Regions from separate parts of the Halomonas sp. XH26 genome, predicted to be linked through region 1. Evidence: predicted binding sites of a transcription regulator. Region 1 holds the regulator's gene; the other holds the start of a gene.
What was found. Region 1 encodes sigma-54, which starts transcription at its own class of promoters, with help from an activator protein. Its sites were predicted from a motif close to TGGCACNNNNNTTGCTNT; they were not measured.

Region 1 (9,169 bases):
GAAGACGGTATTTTAACTGGCTATATGCAAGATAAGCTTAATGCACGGTTAATGAATATGGCGCCAACGGGTAATGCGCGGCGTGAATCTTTTGCCCATTTGCCGATGCCGCGTATGACCAATACTGTCATGCTGGCAGGCCAAGATGAACCCGCCGACATTATCAAAAGCGTTAAGCGCGGTATCTATGCGGTCAGTTTCGGTGGTGGTCAGGTCGATATTACATCAGGCAAGTTCGTTTTTTCAGCCAGCGAAGCCTACCTCATTGAAGATGGCAAAATTACTGCGCCTGTTAAAGGGGCTACCTTGATTGGCAACGGTCCTGAGGCAATGGGGCGTGTTTCAATGATTGGCCATGATATGGAAATGGATACAGGTATCGGTGTCTGCGGCAAAGAGGGACAGGGTGTGCCGGTAGGCGTCGGTCAGCCCACCCTTAAGCTGGATGAGCTGACGGTCGGCGGCACTCAGTCTTCGTGACTTGATTGTCATCACTTGGTCTTGATGACTTGGTCTTAATGACTTGGTCCTTATGAACTAGCCTTTATGGCCCAGTCATTGAGACATATAGGGGTTAGAGTGCCAGCGTATCGCGTAAGTGTTTGAACAGCTTGCGCGAGCTGGTCGGTGGTTTACTTTGCTCACGCTCTTTACGCGCATTGCGCACTAGTTGTCGTATTACCTGACGGTCAGCGTTAGGGTATTCCGCCATAAATAGATCGACAGCGCTGTCGCCTTCTTCGACTAACCGATCGCGCCATTTTTCTAGCCGGTGAAAGGCATGATCGCGCTGCTCTTTTTCCTGCTCGATAGCGTCGAAGACACCCTGTATGGCAGTAAGGTCTTCTTTGCGAATAAGCTTGCCCACATATTGCATATGGCGACGGCGGCCTTCATGGGAGCGGATGCGAGAGGTTTCTTCTATGGCGCGTAACATGTCGTCAGAGAGCGGAAATTTTGCGCGCTCGGCTGGTTTCATCGCGATAAGCGTTTCGCCAAGCGCCTGGAGAGCATGCATTTCCCGCTTGAGCTGAGACTTACTAGGGCGCTCTTCTTGTTCATCAATATCGAGGGGTTCGGGGCGTTGCTTAGGCATACTAGAACTCACTAATTAGTTTCGTTTGCAGCATTATATCAGGCTGCGACCACAACATTGATCCGCCAATGCGATTCAGGCGAAAAGGAGGCCAAAATGGCACAAGCATTTGATGCAGCGGCCCAGCAGGTGCTGTTAACCCAGCGTGCTGAAGAGGCGCTTGCGCTGGCAAAAAAATTAGGCGCAGATGCTGCTGAAGTCGGCGCTAGTGTAGATCAAGGCCTTGGGATAAGCGTGCGTCTTGGAGAGGTGGAAACTGTCGAACTTTCACGTGATCAAGGAATTGCCATTACGCTATATGTTGGGCAGCGCAAGGGCAGCGCCTCGTCTACCGATGCCAGCAGCGCGTCAATTAAAGCCACGGTAGAGAAAGCCCTGGCAATTGCCCGTTATACGGGGGAGGACCCTGCCGCAGGGTTAGCAGATGCGTCGCTAATGGCAACTGACCTACCTGACCTTAAAGTGCATTATCCATGGTCGTTGACGACTGATGAAGCAATCGATTTGGCGCTGGCATGTGAGAAAGCGGGGCGTGATGTTGCGGGAATTCATCAGTCGGAAGGCGCTTCGCTATCCAGTGGTGAGGGAGTGCGAGTTTACGCTAACAGCCACGGTTTCCTCGGCACCCAGAAAGGCAGTAGTCATTCACTTTCCTGCATGCTGATTGCACAGGATGAGAAGGGCATGCAGCGCGATTACGATTATACCTCGGCACGTAATCCCGCCATGCTTCGAGATCCCGCGGAGGTTGGCCGCGAAGCGGCGTCACGCACGCTACGTCGGTTAGGCGCTCAACGGCCGCCAACAGGTACCTTTCCGGTGCTGTTCGACCCGTCACTTTCCAGCGGCTTAGTAGGTCACTTGATGGGGGCGTTGGCAGGTGGGGCGCTTTATCGCGAATCCTCTTTCTTATGTGATCGTTTAGGTAGCCAGCTATTCCCGAGCTGGTTTGGCTTGGAAGAGCGGCCTATGGAGGTGGGTGCGACGGCTAGCTCGCCGTTTGATGCTGAAGGCGTTCAAACTCGCAACAATCGCTTTATTGATCAGGGTAGTGTGGCTAGCTATATGCTGTCTGCTTACAGTGCGCGGCGTTTAGGTATGCAATCTACAGGTAATGCAGGTGGGGCACGCAATTTACGTTTGTTAGCGCCGCTGACGCCCCGAGATGATTTGCTGAAGCAGATGGGGCGTGGCATTTGGGTGACTGAGCTAATGGGACAGGGGGTTAACGGCGTGACTGGCGACTATTCGCGAGGTGCTGCCGGCTTTTGGGTTGAAAATGGTGAAATACAGCACCCTATCGAGGAGTTCACTATTGCCAGTAATTTGAATAGCATGTTTGCTGGCTTGGTCGCAGTCGGTGATGACATCGATACCCGTGGCAGTATTCACACGGGTAGCTGGCTAATTGATGCAATGACCGTCGCTGGTAACTAACACCTTAGCTAACAGCTCAGTTAACACGTTGGCTGATGCTGTTTTAATGATGTCAGTGGTATTCACTGATGTTAGTGCTCTTCGTCAAAACGTGCGTCGAATAGTGCTTCAATGGCCTCTAGTGCTTGTTCGGCGTCGTCGCCTTCCGCATGGACTCTAAGTTCAGTGCCACAAGGGGCGGCCAGCATCAATAACGACATAATGTTGGCCGCATCAGCCATTTGCTGTTGTTTGTAAACGTGAATGTTGGCCGAAAACTGTTGGCTACACTTGACGAGTTTTGTCGCTGCACGAGCATGAAGGCCGCGCTGATTAGTGAGTGTTAAGGTTCTTTCTGGCACTCTGGTTCCTTTTAGCCGAGTGGGGTCGTGAAGAAAAGGCGTTGCTTATTGCGCGTTTGTTGAAGGCTCGGATGTGGAGGGCTGCTGTTCACTTAGGGTGTACTGCAGGCCTAGCTCACGATGACGGAGTTGAACCTCTCCCGCTTGTTTCACCAGCATTTGTGCCAGTTGTTCCACCATATAGACAGAACGGTGCTGCCCGCCGGTACAGCCAATAGCAATAGTCATATAACTGCGCTGGCTATTTTGGTAAGCGGGTAGCCACTTTTCCAACCATGTCTGGATATCATTGCGCATTTCTTCTACGACGGGATATCCCTTAAGAAAGTTGATGATGTTCGCGTCACGCCCAGTGTATTGGCGCAGCGTAGGGTCCCAGTAGGGATTTGGTAAGCAGCGCACGTCAAAGACGAGATCAGCGTCAAGTGGGACGCCACGTTTATAGCCAAATGACTCTAGTGTCAGCGTTAATCTATCTTCACGCTGTTGGGCAACCTGATCCGTTATTCGGCGGCGCAGGTCATGAACCGACAGACGCGATGTGTCGATCATCAGGTCGGCAAGATCACGGATGTCGAGCAGGGTTTCTTCTTCTTTATTGATGGCCTCTTCAAGCGTCATGTCACTATCACGCGTAAGAGGGTGGCGACGACGCGTGGCTGAGTATCGCTCAAGAAGAATTCGCGCATCGGTGGTTAGATAGATAACCTGGAAGTGAATGCTTTTCTGACGCAAAGATTCAAGCATTTTTGGCAGCTGCTTTAGCGCAGCTGGTAAATTACGCGCATCGATACTTACCGCTAGTTGAGGGCGTGCCCCTTGCTCGCGAAGCTCATCCACAAGGGAGCCGAGTAACATGGCGGGCAAATTATCGATGGCACAATAGCCAAGATCTTCTAACGCTTGTAAGGCGATAGATTTACCGGACCCTGAACGGCCGCTAATGATCACCAGTTGCATAGAGTTTCTCTTGGCATGCCAATAAAAATGGAGGTAAACGTTAAACTAGTAGGCAGTGTCTAGCGGTGGACCATTTAGGTAACAGGTTGTTCACGAATTTTTGCTGTAATAAGGTCCAATAGCTCACGTTGGCTAGCCGCTCTACGAAGCTGCTGACGTGTGTCAACGTTGTTCATGATGGACGCCACTTGCCCTAATAAGGCTAAGTGCGTGTCGTCCGCCTCTTCGGGCACTAAAAGTACGAAAACAAGGTCGACGGGGTCGCCATCAATAGCATCGAAATCTACTGGCTCAGCTAACTTTAAAAAACCAGCGATAGGCGAGCTGCAGTGAGGGCTACGGGCGTGAGGAATAGCAACGCCGTTGCCTATTCCAGTGCTACCCAAACGCTCACGACCAATCAGGCGGCTGAAGACTTCTTGGCTATCTAGGCTTGGCGTGTTTTGCGCAATAAAGGTGCTGAAAAATTCCAGCACCCTTTTTTTGCTGCCCCCGGGGACGTCATACAGCACGCGCTCCGGGGGAAGAATAGTTTCCAACGTCATTGAGTTAACGCACGCCAGCGCCTTGGGCGCGAGCTTGTGCTTTTTCCTTGTGTTTAACGAGTTGACGATCAATTTTGTCCGCTAGTGCATCAATCGCAGCGTACATATCGTTGTCTAATGCTTCTGCGTGTAGATCGGCACCTGCAGCATGCAGGGTGCAGGCAGCTTGCTGGCGCTCCTTTTCAACAGATAAGGTCACTTGTACGGTGGTGATATTGTCATAATGGCGCTCAACGCGTTCCAGCTTCTCATTTACATAGTCACGCAAGGCGTCAGTCAGATCTACGTGATGACCAGTGATATTTACTTGCATTGACGTGCTCCTTATCCATCGGACTGTTCTTCGATTGTAACCCTTTTTGCGCTATTGCAAAGCCCTTAGACAGACTTTGTTCGTTAGCACTGTTTTATTAGCGTAAACGGCGGCGTTCGCTTGAAGAGGGTATACCCATCGACTCGCGATATTTGGCCACCGTTCGCCTTGCCACATTAATGCCACCCTCTTCCAATAGCGCCACGAGGCGGCTGTCTGAGAGAGGTTTCCCGGGCGGTTCATCTTGCACCAGTTTTTTGATTCGAGCGCGGATGGCGGTGCTGGAGTGACTGTCACCGCCGTCCTGGCCACTTACTTGGCTTGAAAAGAAGTATTTGAGCTCAAACACTCCGCGCGGAGTATGAATGTATTTCTGGGTGGTGACCCTGGAAATAGTGGATTCATGCATTTCTACGGCGTCTGCGATATCGGCTAAAATCAGCGGTTTCATGGCTTCTTCGCCGTGTTCCAGAAAGCCTATCTGGCGAGCTATGATTTCTCGGCCCACCCGCAGTAGCGTATCATTTCGACTTGAAAGGCTCTTGATGAGCCAGCGAGCTTCTTGGAGATGCTCTTTTAAAAATTGGTTATCTTGGCTCTTGTCAGCCCGTTTGATCAGGCTTGCGTAGTCAGGTTGAATGCGCAAGCGCGGCAATGCCTCAGGATTTAGCTCCAGGTGCCATCCTTCGTGGTCATGGCGTACGACTAAATCTGGCGTTACATAGCTGTCATCAGTGTCGCCAAAGGCACTTCCTGGGCGAGGATCAAGGCTGCGGATCAAGCGGATGACATCATCAAGCTGCTCATCATCTAGACTTAACCGCCGCTTTAGCAAACGCACATCATCCTTACCAAGCGCTTCCAGAAATTGACGCACTAACCGCTTGGCAGGCATAAGCAGCGGTGTATCTTCCGGTAGTGAGGCGAGCTGCAGCATTAAACACTCCCGCAGGTCGCGAGCAAATACACCGGTGGGCTCAAACTGTTGAAGACGAAGCAAGGTTGTTTCAACTTCACGCTGGCTAAGGCCTTCATGCCCTTGGGCTTTAAGTCCTTCGCGAATGTCATTGAGAGGCTGGGTTAGGTAGCCGTTGGCATCCAGTGCATCGATGAGGCTTTCAGCAATGGCGTGGTCGCGTGGTGAAAAATCTGTCATGGCGAGTTGCCAAAGTAAGTGGCCATGCAAACTTTGACCAGCGGCTTGACGCTCAAAGTCAGGCCCCTCGCTGCTGGCACCATGGCTACCAAGGTCTTGATAAGTGTCTGACCAGTCACTGTCAGTTGAGAGTTCGTTAGGAATGCTTTCGGACCATTCAGCTTCCTGGGGTTCACTAACGGCCTGTTCGCCGAACTCATCTTCCTGCTCAAGCATTGGATTGGCATCAAGTGCTTGCTGAATTTCTTGACGGAGGTCCAGCGTTGATAGCTGTAACAGGGCGATGGCCTGCTGCAGCTGAGGTGTCATGGTCAGCTGTGTACCGATACGCAATTGAAGAGAAGCTTTCATGACCATCTGAGAACCGCTCGTTAATCAGAAAGCTCCACCCTAGTGCGAGTTATGGCTTGGTGCAAGTGCAATAAGTATGCCACCACTACTATTTTTTCTACAGATGGCTGTTTACAAGCGGAAATCAGCCCCCAAGTAAACGTCTCTTACCCGCTGGTTGTTGAGAATTTCCTGAGGGGGGCCACTGGCGATGATATGGCCGTCACCTACAATGTAAGCAATATCGCAAATATCCAGTGTTTCCCTGACGTTATGATCAGTGATCAGCACGCCGATATGGCGCTTTTTGAGGGCTCGAATGATCGTTTTAATATCGCCCACTGAGATTGGATCAACGCCGGCAAACGGCTCATCAAGCAGGATAAAGGCAGGCTCGGTCGCGAGGGAGCGGGCAATCTCAACACGTCTACGCTCTCCGCCCGAAAGACTCATGCCGAAGTTGTCACGAATGTGCGTGATGTGAAAATCTTCCAGTAGCGACTCAAGGCGCTGCTCCCTGGCGCTACGATCGAGCTCTTTGCGGGTTTCCAGGATTGCCATGATGTTGTCGGCGACGGTAAGTTTGCGAAAAATAGAGGCTTCCTGAGGCAAGTAGCCAATACCAGCCATTGCACGTTCGTGCATGGGGGCATGGGTTAAATCAAGCTCATCAATGCCAACCTTTCCCGCATCAGACTTTACCAAGCCGACAATCATATAAAACGATGTCGTTTTGCCTGCGCCATTGGGGCCTAGTAGCCCTACCACGCTGCCTTGAGATATCTCTAGGTTAATATCCTTAACGACACGGCGGCGTTTATAGCTTTTAGCTAAGTGTTGGGCATAAAGTGTTTTTATCGGCGCGCTTTCTGATGCTGATTCTGAGGCTGTGGTTTGAGGTGCGGGCTCTGCGTTATTGGTCGCCACTGGACACTCCTATTGTTCCGGCTGAAGAGTCATGCGGATACGTTGTGGCTCACCACCACTAACATCAGAACGCGCCTGAACCACACCTTGGTCTATAAAGTACTCTAATCGCCCACCTTCAAAGCGATCTGCTTGCTGGGTCAGTTCCGCTTGGTCAATGAGCTCTACCCGACGCTCGGCAACATGATAAATAATACGTTTTGCCCAGCCTTCCATTGGGCTAGCTTGGTCTTCGAGCTGGTTACGTATGTAGGCTCGTCCACCGGTTGCAATGGCACGCGATAGCTCGCCAGCATCGTTGCGCTGAATCTCAACGCGATCGCCGCGCAGTTGCATATTGCCCTGCCGAATATCGACGTTGCCTGAATACACTGCGGTGCCTGCGCGTTGATCGAGATCTAAACGGTCAGCCTCTACTTCTACGGGGGCTTGGCTTTGTGCCATAACCGGTAGCGCTGCCGCTGAAATGGGTAGCGCAATGACGAAGAGTGCCGTGCGAATAAGAACGTTCATCGCGACTCCTACTGAGAACGAGTGGCAGGCGGGTGAACGCCGCGCACGTTATTGGTTAAGCGGATCTGGCTATCATCCAGCCATACATCCATACGTGAAGCGTCAATGCGCTGGGGCGGTTGCTGAAGTATGGTTTCGGCATCGCTCCAAGCATGACGGGTGATGCCATCATAGTGTAATAACTCAGTATTCAACTGCCAGCCCTCATCAGGTGCAAGTAATTGGGCTGAACCAGCTAGCGTGAGCGCCTGCGTGTCAGTATTTAGGGTGCCGGTCTCCGCCGTCGCTAGCCATTGACGCTCTTCGCTATCAAATAGTGTCGCCCTGGGGGAGAGGACATCTGTCATCGCCGTTTGAGGGGTATGAACTAAGCGTGGCGTCGTCAGCGACTGCTGGATGGCTCCGGTGTCACCAAACAGAGTAATTTCTGCATTCTCTAGTACATGGCCGGGCTCTTGAGCACGAGCCTCTGCGTCGATTGATTGGTCTTGAGGGCCGCGCGGATCCAGCCATACCAGTACGCCACCTAAGGCAAACACCATGATGGTTATCCAAATGCGTTTTTTAACCCAAAAGCGCATTACGATTGGCCGTGTAGGTACGTATCTAAAACAGCATCCCAATGACCTTGAGACATCAATAAGGTATCGCAGATTTCACGTACAGCGCCGTGGCCACCAAGCCGATCGGTAATCCAGTCAGCGTGAGTATGCATATAATCAGGAGCATTAGGGACGGTGATGCCTACGCCAGAACGTTTAATTGGAGCAAGGTCTGGTAGGTCGTCACCACAATAAGCAACCTGCTCAAGCGTGATGTCTAGGCGTTGGCAAAGCGCGCGTAGCGTAGTGAGTTTATCCTCGCACCCTTGATACACATGGGTAATTCCCAACGACGCAGCACGTTGGCTGACCATGGGAGAATCACGCCCAGTAATTAAGGCAACATGGATTCCGACGCGTTTCAAAAGTTTGAGGCCGTGGCCATCTTGGGTATGAAACGCTTTGATTTCGATACCGTCAGCTTGAAAATAGAGGCGGCCATCGGTAAGTACGCCGTCAACGTCAATAGCAAGCAATTTTACGCGGCGAATCCGGTCTTGTAGAGCGTCAGGTAGGGCCATGAAGCCTCCGTATTATTAATGTTTGAAAAGATTGATTAAATGACACCACTAGCAAGTAAGTCATGCATATGTAGCGCGCCAATGGGGCGCTGCTGATCATCCACGACCGCCAGTGCGGTGATTCGACTGTCTTCCATGATGCGTACCGCTTCAGCCGCTAACACATCGGGACCGATACGTTTTCCAGGACGTGTCATCACATCATCAACTAGGACGTCACGTAGGTCATGAAACTGATCCAGCGTTCGGCGTAAGTCACCGTCGGTATAAACGCCGGCAAGGCGTCCTTCGCTATCGATTACGCAGGTAAAGCCCAACCCTTGGCGAGTAATTTCCAAGAGTGCGTCCCGTAACGGGCTGCCTAATGCTACTTGGGGGAGGCGTGATCCGTTGTGCATTAAATCCTTTACACGCAAAAGTAGGCGTTT
Region 2 (9,169 bases), 1.5 Mb from region 1:
CGTTAGGCTTTGTGCTGGCTTCGACGCTACTGTGTGTTGGCCTAACCGCTTACTACGGCTACCGCCGCCATGGGGTCAATCTGGCAACATCGCTTGGGGTGGTGTTGGCGCTGTATTTGACCATGACGCGGGTAATGGATGTTTACCTACCCACTGGCGTGCTGCCGTTTTAACTAAGCCGCGCTTGCTCACTGTTAGCGGGTTTAAAAGAGAGACACTCCCATGGATGCCTTTAACAATCTAATGTACGGCTTTGGCATCGCGCTTGAGCCTATCAATATCGCTTACGTCTTTGCCGGCGTCTTTGCTGGCACCATTATCGGTATGTTGCCCGGCCTTGGGCCGATCAGCGCGTTGGCGCTGATGATCCCGATTACCTTCGCTATGGAGCCCTCTTCAGGGCTGATCTTGATGGCCGGGGTGTATTACGGCGCTATTTTCGGCGGCTCCACCTCATCTATTTTGCTTAACGCCCCCGGCGTGGCGGGAACGGTTGCGACCTCTTTTGACGGCTATCCGATGGCCAAGCAAGGGTTGGCAGGCAAGGCGCTGGCGATTGCCGCTTACTCCTCCTTTGTTGGCGGTACCATCTCCGTTGTTTTCTTGATGTTGATTGCGCCGCTGCTCTCCAAAGTCGCGGTGAGCTTTGGCCCTGCTGAATACTTCGCGTTGATGGTGCTGGGCTTAACCGCGGTTGTGTCGCTATCCGATAAGTCGCTGGTCAAAGGCTTAATTGCCGCCGTTATCGGGGTAATGATCTCGATCATTGGGATTGATATGCAAACCGGCACCGAGCGCTTTACCTTTGGCTCTATCCACCTGCTCGACGGTGTCGATTTTCTGGTCGTCGCGCTGGGTATCTTCGCGTTAGCCGAAGTGTTCTACATGTTGCTGCGCGGAGGCGGTGGTAAAGAAGCACCGCGTAATGCGATTGGTTCGTTAAAATTGACCCGCAGTGAAGTGAAGCAGATTGCAGGGCCGGTTAGCCGCAGTTCAGTATTGGGCTTCTTTACTGGTGTGCTGCCGGGCGCCGGCGCGACCATCGGCTCGTTTCTTGGCTATAGCATGGAAAAGCGCATTGCCAAAGACGGCGATACGTTTGGTAAAGGCAACATCAAAGGCGTTGCTGCGCCAGAAGCGGCAAATAATGCGGCATGCACCGGCTCGTTTGTACCGCTGTTAACCTTGGGTGTGCCGGGGTCTGGCACCACCGCCGTACTGCTTGGCGCACTGCTGGTGATGGGGGTTAATCCTGGCCCGATGATGCTTGAACAGCGCCCGGATGTGTTCTGGGGCGTGGTCGCCAGTATGTATATCGGCAATATCTTTCTGCTGGTGCTTAACCTGCCGCTGATTCCGCTGATCGCCAAGATTCTCGATCTGCCCAAACCGTTGTTGCTATCACTGATTTTGATCTTCTGCATGATCGGTGTTTACGGCATGAGCTTCAGCGTGTTCGACTTATTACTGCTGCTTGGTTTTGGCTTGGTTGGTTTGGGAATGCGCTTGTTCGGCTTCCCCGCCGCGCCGCTGATTCTGGCGCTCATTCTAGGCAACATCATGGAAGAGTCCATGCGTCGCGCGCTGCAGATCTCCGGTGGTGATTGGATGACCTTTATCGACAAACCGATTTCGCTATCGTTACTGGTCATCGCTGTGCTGTCGCTTGGTTTACCGTTGCTCAAAAAGCGCCGCACTAAGCGTTTGAATACTGCTGAATAGAACATAGGCATGCGTGTAAAGCGCCCTAGGGTTTCCTAGGGCGCTTTTTTTGTGAAAAAAATGGGCGGGATTAATAGGCGTATGCAACAGAAAGTGCACTATTGGTGCGAGGTGTCGTTGTGGTGCATAAACAGCGTGCATTTTTTGGATGTTGGCGCGCCACGATAGTGCGGCCAGTGAAGACGGGGCTGCTTTTTTTAAAACTAACCTTTTGATTCTAATCTTTTTAGTGTTTCTTTTTGTAGTGTGGCGCAAACCTTGCAGCAGCTAGGAGCTAGTGGATGCACCAAGCCCCGTAACAACCGTTCCCACGTTACATAACGGGAGTCCTTGGCCGCGAAGCTCAAATAACGAGCCCCGTCATAAGGGGCGCAAGGAGGTTCAAGTGACCACATTGCAGCGCAAGACACACCCTCGTACCGTTGGCCGTTTCGCTACCGCCTTAATGGCCGCCGCCGTCATGGGGGCCAGTACACAAGCTATTGCCCAGGATGACGACCCGATCAAGGTCGGTATCCTTCACTCACTCTCTGGCACCATGGCGATCAGTGAGACGGTTCTTAAAGACACCGTTGAGATGCTTATTGAGCAGCAAAACGATGCGGGTGGCTTGCTGGGCCGCCAACTTGAAGCAGTTGTTGTCGACCCAGCCTCTAACTGGCCGCTATTTGCCGAGCGTGCTAGAGAGCTATTGGCGCAAGAAGAGGTCGACGTGATCTTCGGCAACTGGACCTCCGTTTCCCGTAAGGCAGTACTGCCGGTAGCGGAAGAGCTTAACGGCCTGTTGTTCTACCCGGTGCAGTATGAAGGTGAAGAGTCCTCGGAAAACGTCTTTTATACCGGTGCCGCCCCCAACCAGCAGGCGATTCCTGCGGTTGAGTATCTGATTAATGAAGTCGGCATCGAGCGCTTTGCGCTGGTCGGCACCGACTACGTCTATCCGCGTACCACCAACCGTATTCTCGAAGCGTTCCTCAAAGATGAGCATGGCATCGCTGATGAGGACATCATGATCAACTACACGCCGTTCGGCCATTCAGATTGGCAGAACATCGTGTCAGAAATACGCCGCTTTGGTGAAGAGGGGAAACCCACGGCGGTCATCTCCACGATTAACGGCGATGCCAATGTACCGTTTTACACCGAACTCTCTAACCAAGGCATCGATGCTGCCGATATTCCGGTCATCGCCTTCTCTGTGGGCGAGCAAGAGCTCACCGGCATTGATACGGGGCCGTTAGTCGGCCACTTGGCGGCCTGGAACTACTTTATGAGCGTCGATACTGATGACAACTACGACTTTATCGACGCTTGGATTGACTACACCGGCGACGAAGAGGCCGTCACCAACGACCCCATGGAAGCGCACTACATTGGTTTTAACATGTGGGCCGAAGCGGTGCGTAAAGCAGGCACTACCGACGTGGATGCGGTAAAAGACGCGATTATCGGTGTCGCTGTGCCTAACCTTTCCGGTGGCTATGCGGCGATGATGCCCAACCATCACATCACCAAGCCGGTGCTGATTGGTGAAGTTCAAGACAATGGCCAGTTCGATATCGTCTGGCAAACGCCTTCTACCGTAGCGGGCGATGCATGGTCTGACTACTTGCCTGGCTCACGTGATTTGATTGCCGATTGGCGCAAGCCCATGGAGTGCGGCAACTTCAACGTGGTGAACGGCTCGTGTGGCGGCAGCACCGCCGCAGAAGAGGCTGAAGCGGCCCTCGCTGAGTAAATGATGACCCCTCGCTGCTTGGCTAAACGCTGAGTGGTGGGGGAGCACGCTACCTCCCTTTTTTAGATCACTGTTTCTAATATAACCAAAGGAAGAACCCCATGAGGCGTTTCTTTTCCTTAGGGTTGCTGTGCCTGCTGTTGTTAAGCGTCACAGTCACCGCCCAAGCACAAACAAGCGCCACCGTTGAGGCTGATGACGCAGCGGCGCTTGAGCTACTAAACGCGCTGGACGTGCGTTCCTATTCCGCCAAAGGCGAAGCGATCAACGCTATTTTGCAAAGCGATGATGAGCGCGCGCGTGATTGGCTGCAGTCCTTGTTGGATGGTCGCTTGCAGCGCACTGACGACGGCCGCTTTGTGGTGGTGCTCGATAATCAAGGTCGCGATTGGCCAGTTGCAGATGCGCTGACCAATGAACCGCTGGGGGAGATGTCCCGCCGTGACCTGGATCGTATTGGCATTAATAACAATTTACGCAACCAGCTACGCAGCGCTATTGCCGTAGTAGATTTGTATTCGCCAAACGTTGAGCGTCGGCGTATTTCAGCCAGCCGACTACTGGGCGAGGTCGATGAAGAGCTGGCCGAACCGCTCAGTCAACTGATCGCTGAAGAAGAAGATGCCGAGGTAGCGCGCAGGCTTACCCAGGCGCTGGCGATTTACCAAGTTGAAAGCGGCGAGCTTGAAGGCGTTGAAACGCTACGAGGCAGTTTGCATCCACGTGTTCGAGTAGCGCTAAGTCGGGCAGCGAATGGCGATGACCCTATTATTGCCGATGCCGCCAATGAAGCGCTGAGCAGCATTGAGCAGAATCTCAAAATTAACCGTGGCCTGGAAACGCTCTACTTCGGACTTTCACTTGGCTCGGTACTGGTGTTGGCGGCGATTGGCCTGGCTATTACCTTTGGCGTGATGGGCGTTATCAATATGGCTCATGGTGAGCTAATCATGCTCGGCGCTTATACCACCTGGATGATGCAGCAGCTGTTGCCCGGCCAGCCGGGGCTGGCGCTAATTTTGTCGATTCCCGCGGGCTTTATGGTGGCTGCGCTTGTGGGTATTGCCATTGAGCGAGGCGTTATTCAGTTCCTGAAGGGCCGTCCATTGGAAACCTTGCTGGCGACGTTCGGTATCAGCCTGATTTTACAACAGCTGGTGCGAACGGTGATTTCACCGCTAAACCGTACGGTCATAACGCCCGAATGGATGAGCGGTTCATTAGTGATTAACGATGCGCTGTCGCTGACGCTTAATCGTATGTTTGTACTCGGTTTTGCACTGGTAGTGTTTGCCGCGCTGATGCTGATTATGCGCCGCACGAGGCTAGGGCTTGAAGTGCGTGCAGTGACCCAAAACCGCGCCATGGCACGCTCCATGGGTATCCGCGCCACGCGGGTCGATATTATGACCTTCGCATTAGGGTCTGGCGTCGCTGGTTTGGCAGGCGTTGCGTTATCACAACTGACCAACGTCGGCCCCAATCTGGGCCAGAACTACATTATTGATTCCTTTATGGTCGTAGTTTTCGGCGGCGTAGGAAATCTATGGGGCACCCTGGTGGCTGGGCTTTCCCTGGGCATTATCAACCAAGTGTTGGAACCCTGGGCAGGCGCCGTGCTGGCCAAAATTATTGTCCTGGTGTTCATCATTCTATTTATTCAAAAACGCCCGCGTGGACTCTTCCCGCAGAAGGGCCGGGCTGCGGAGGGCTAACCTATGATGACGCAATCATCTTCACGCCAGTTTTGGCTAACCCGCCCGTTTGGCGAACGGGCCACGCAGATTTTTCTTGGCGTGCTGTTTGCCGCCCTGCTGCTGGTTACGGTGCTCCATGTAGCGCTGCCCCAAGGCCACCCGCTGCACGTTAATGCTTACACCGTGAACCTGTTCGGTAAGTACTTAAGCTACGCGTTGCTAGCAGTGGCGGTGGATTTGGTATGGGGCTATTTGGGCATTCTGAGCCTGGGCCACGGGGCGTTTTTTGCCATTGGCGGTTACGCCATGGGCATGTACCTGATGCGCCAAATTGGTGATCGCGGTACTTACGGCGACCCGGTACTGCCGGATTTTATGGTGTTTCTCAACTGGGACAGCCTGCCCTGGTACTGGCTCGGATTTGATATGGCCTGGTTTGCGTTTGCCATGGTGCTGTTAGCCCCTGGGTTATTGGCATTGGTATTCGGCTTTTTAGCGTTTCGCTCGCGGGTCACTGGGGTGTATTTGTCGATTATTACCCAGGCGCTGACCTTTGCCCTGATGTTGGCATTCTTCCGCAATGAGATGGGCTTTGGTGGCAACAACGGACTGACCGATTTTCGCGAGCTGCTGGGCTACAACCTGCGCAGTAACGACACTCGCTTAGGGCTGTTTATTGCCACTGGGGTTGCGCTGGCGCTGGGCTACATCCTGTGTCGGGCGATTGTTACCAGCAAGCTAGGTCGAGTCTGTGTGGCAACTCGGGATGCTGAGGCACGCACGCGGTTTATTGGCTACCGGGTCGAACGCTTCCAGCTATTTGTATTTGTGGTTTCCGCCATGCTGGCAGGCTTGGCTGGCGCGCTTTATGTTCCTCAGGTAGGGATTATCAACCCCAGTGAGTTCTCACCGATTTTCTCGATTGAAATTGTGCTGTGGGTGGCACTGGGTGGCCGCGCCACGCTTTATGGGGCGGTTATCGGGGCGATCTTAGTTAACTACGCCAAAACAATTTTTACCGGCGTGATGCCAGATGCGTGGCTGTTTGCCCTGGGCGCGATGTTTGTCTTGGTCACCGTGTTGCTACCCAAAGGCGTGGCGGGGTTATTGCTTCACCTAAAACGCCGCAAAAAATCCGATACCTTGCCGAAGGAGGCTACCGCATGAGCTTGTTGCAATCGCTAACCACGCGGGATCGGGTATTTGATTTTATGGCTCCTCAGGCCTCACCGGTGGATGTGCGCCATGGCCCGATTCTGTATATGGAAGATGTCTCGGTGAGCTTCGATGGCTTCAAGGCAATCAATAACTTAAACCTGACTATTGATGACGGTGAACTGCGCTGCATTATCGGCCCTAACGGGGCCGGTAAAACGACCATGATGGATATCATTACTGGCAAAACGCGCCCCAACGCAGGCAGCGTGTGGTTTGGCAGCCGTCATAATCTACTGCAAATGAATGAACCGGATATCGCCAGCTTGGGAATTGGTCGTAAGTTCCAAAAGCCCACGGTATTTGAAGCGCTGAGCGTGTTTGAAAACCTGGATCTGGCGATGGCCGCCGACAAGCGTATTTTTCCCACGCTGACTGCCCGTATAACTGGTGAAATTAAAGATCGTATCAATGAGGTGCTTGAAACGATTGGCCTGACCGAGCTGCGCTACCAGCCAGCAGGGATTCTTTCCCACGGTCAAAAGCAGTGGCTGGAAATTGGCATGCTGTTAATGCAGCGCCCGCGTTTACTGCTGGTAGATGAACCCGTCGCCGGGATGACGGAACAGGAGATGGAGCGCACCGCAGAGTTACTAACAGGCCTGGCGGGTAAACAGTCGGTGGTTGTGGTAGAGCATGACATGGGGTTTGTACGTTCCATTGCCCGTAAAGTGACCGTGTTGCACCAAGGCGGCGTGCTGGCAGAAGGCAGTATGGATCAGGTATCCAGCGACCCGAAAGTGGTCGAGGTGTATCTGGGTGCAGACGACGAGGAGGCTGCCTAATGCTGGCGATTGAAAAGCTTAACCACTTCTACGGGGAAAGCCACACCTTGTGGGATTTAGACCTCGACGTGCCTGAAGGCCAGTGCACTTGCGTGATGGGCCGTAACGGGGTGGGTAAAACCACCTTAATGAAAGCCATTATGGGCGAAGTGGCCGTAAAGAGTGGCCAGCTACGCTATCAGGGTGAGGGTAGCGACATTGAGCTGACCAAAAAAGCCGTTGAGGCACGTTCCCGTTTGGGCATTGGCTTTGTCCCCCAGGGACGGCAGATTTTTCCGCTGCTCAGCGTGGAAGAGAATCTACGCACCGGCTTGGCAGCGCGCAGTGATGGGCTGAAAAAAATCCCCGAGCGTATCTATGAACTGTTCCCGGTTTTAAAAGAGATGAAGCATCGCCGTGGAGGTGATTTATCCGGTGGGCAACAGCAGCAGCTCGCCATCGGTCGCGCACTGGTGATAGAACCCAAGCTGCTGATTTTGGATGAGCCAGGGGAGGGGATTCAGCCCAATATTGTGGCGCAAATCGGTCAGGTGATTCGCCAACTGATCAAGGAAGATGGCTTAACGGTATTGCTGGTCGAGCAGAAACTGCCCTTTGCGCGCAAATACGCCGACCGCTTTGTGATTATGGATCGCGGCCGTCCGGTGGCCAAAGGCGAGATCGCTGAGCTTTCCAACGAACTGATCAAGCAGCATTTGACCGTTTAAGTTATCCACACCCGGTTACCTCAACCAAGCAAAGCGCCCGCCTGACGGCGGGCGCTTTGCTGATGCAGCGGAGAAACCGGCGTTCACAGATTGGCAGGCGGCTCCACCGGCGACTGACGGTCGCGGTGGCGCTTGAGAAGCTGCGTGGCGAGGCCATAGCGCGGGCCCAACAGAAAGGCAAGTATCAAGAACACGCCGGTCATGACGGCCATCATGCCGCCGATAGAAACGTTCAGGTAGACGGCGAGATAGTAGCCGGAAATACTTGAGGCGATGGAAATTAGCGCACCGATGATAAACATCATCCACAGGCGGTCGGTGAGTAGGTAGGCGGCTGAGGCGGGCACAATGGCAAAGGCGATAAACAGCACCGCACCCACCGCATCAAAGGCCGCAACGGCAGTGGAACTGGTCAGCATCAGTAGCACGTAGAACAGGATGGTTGGCATAAAACCGAAGGTTTTTGCCAGCGCCGGGTCGAAGGTGGCAAGTTTCAGCTCTTTGTAGAACAGGCCGATAAAACCGTAGTTAAGCAGCGTCATGATGCTCATCGAGACCAGCGCCTGGGGAATGGGCAGGCCAAACAGGTCGATGGTATCCAGCCAGACAAAGCCGATCTCGCCAAGCAGCACGGTGTGGGTGTCGATATGTACATCGTTGGCGTAGACATTGAGTAACAGCACGCCGATGGAGAAGAGGGCGGGGAAAACCAGACCGATGGCGGCATCCTGTTTTACTCGCTTGGTGTTGGCCAGTGCTTCGGTGAGCAACACGGTTAATAGCCCAGTTAATGCGGCGCCTATTAGCTGCACGGGCCCGCTCTGCTGTTTGGTCAGCAGCCAGACAATCACAATGCCAAACACAATTGAGTGGCTAATCGCATCAGTGAGCATACTGTTGCCGCGCAGCACAAGGAAGGTACCCACCGCCGAGGAGGCAATGCCCACCATGGCGCCTACTAGAATAATAGGCAGGGCCGTGTCGGTCAGTAATTCAGCAATCATGTCACGACCTCTTCGAAGGTGGCGACCACCTGTTGCGCTGCCTTTTCTCCCCGCGACGTTAGCGCCCATCCGGTTCCGCCATCAGGGGAGCGTATAAGGTAGCCTTGGCGCTTAAGTTGACTCAACACCCTGCGCACGCCGAATGTTGTGCGGTAGTGTTGTGAAGCGGAGGGATGCTTGTAAAGCGCGTAGAGCAATTGCTGCTTCTGCAATGCTTCTTTTTGGCGGTAATGCTTGATGAAGCCCCATAGCAGGCCCCGGCCGGGGGCAAGCGCCAGTGAGATGATTACAATAGCTGTTG

Region 2: a site for sigma-54 is predicted at 1,970-1,987, ahead of urtA (urea ABC transporter substrate-binding protein). Genes of this name have one in related genera too.

The regions. Positions count from the first base shown of each region.
Region 1 is NZ_CP071889.1:2,354,935-2,364,103, reverse strand. Features, by position in the region: gene tldD (metalloprotease TldD) at 1-480, shown strand, start outside; gene yjgA (ribosome biogenesis factor YjgA) at 575-1,096, opposite strand; gene pmbA (metalloprotease PmbA) at 1,193-2,533, shown strand; gene J4377_RS10995 (HPr family phosphocarrier protein) at 2,605-2,874, opposite strand; gene rapZ (RNase adapter RapZ) at 2,920-3,834, opposite strand; gene ptsN (PTS IIA-like nitrogen regulatory protein PtsN) at 3,909-4,379, opposite strand; gene hpf (ribosome hibernation-promoting factor, HPF/YfiA family) at 4,384-4,692, opposite strand; gene J4377_RS10975 (RNA polymerase factor sigma-54) at 4,790-6,205, opposite strand; gene lptB (LPS export ABC transporter ATP-binding protein) at 6,311-7,036, opposite strand; gene lptA (lipopolysaccharide transport periplasmic protein LptA) at 7,115-7,618, opposite strand; gene lptC (LPS export ABC transporter periplasmic protein LptC) at 7,627-8,199, opposite strand; gene J4377_RS10955 (HAD family hydrolase) at 8,199-8,741, opposite strand; gene J4377_RS10950 (KpsF/GutQ family sugar-phosphate isomerase) at 8,777-9,169, opposite strand, start outside.
Region 2 is NZ_CP071889.1:3,869,822-3,878,990, reverse strand. Features, by position in the region: gene J4377_RS17690 (tripartite tricarboxylate transporter TctB family protein) at 1-173, shown strand, start outside; gene J4377_RS17685 (tripartite tricarboxylate transporter permease) at 223-1,722, shown strand; gene urtA (urea ABC transporter substrate-binding protein) at 2,108-3,460, shown strand; gene urtB (urea ABC transporter permease subunit UrtB) at 3,562-5,175, shown strand; gene urtC (urea ABC transporter permease subunit UrtC) at 5,179-6,324, shown strand; gene urtD (urea ABC transporter ATP-binding protein UrtD) at 6,321-7,157, shown strand; gene urtE (urea ABC transporter ATP-binding subunit UrtE) at 7,157-7,864, shown strand; gene J4377_RS17655 (metal ABC transporter permease) at 7,948-8,868, opposite strand; gene J4377_RS17650 (metal ABC transporter permease) at 8,865-9,169, opposite strand, start outside.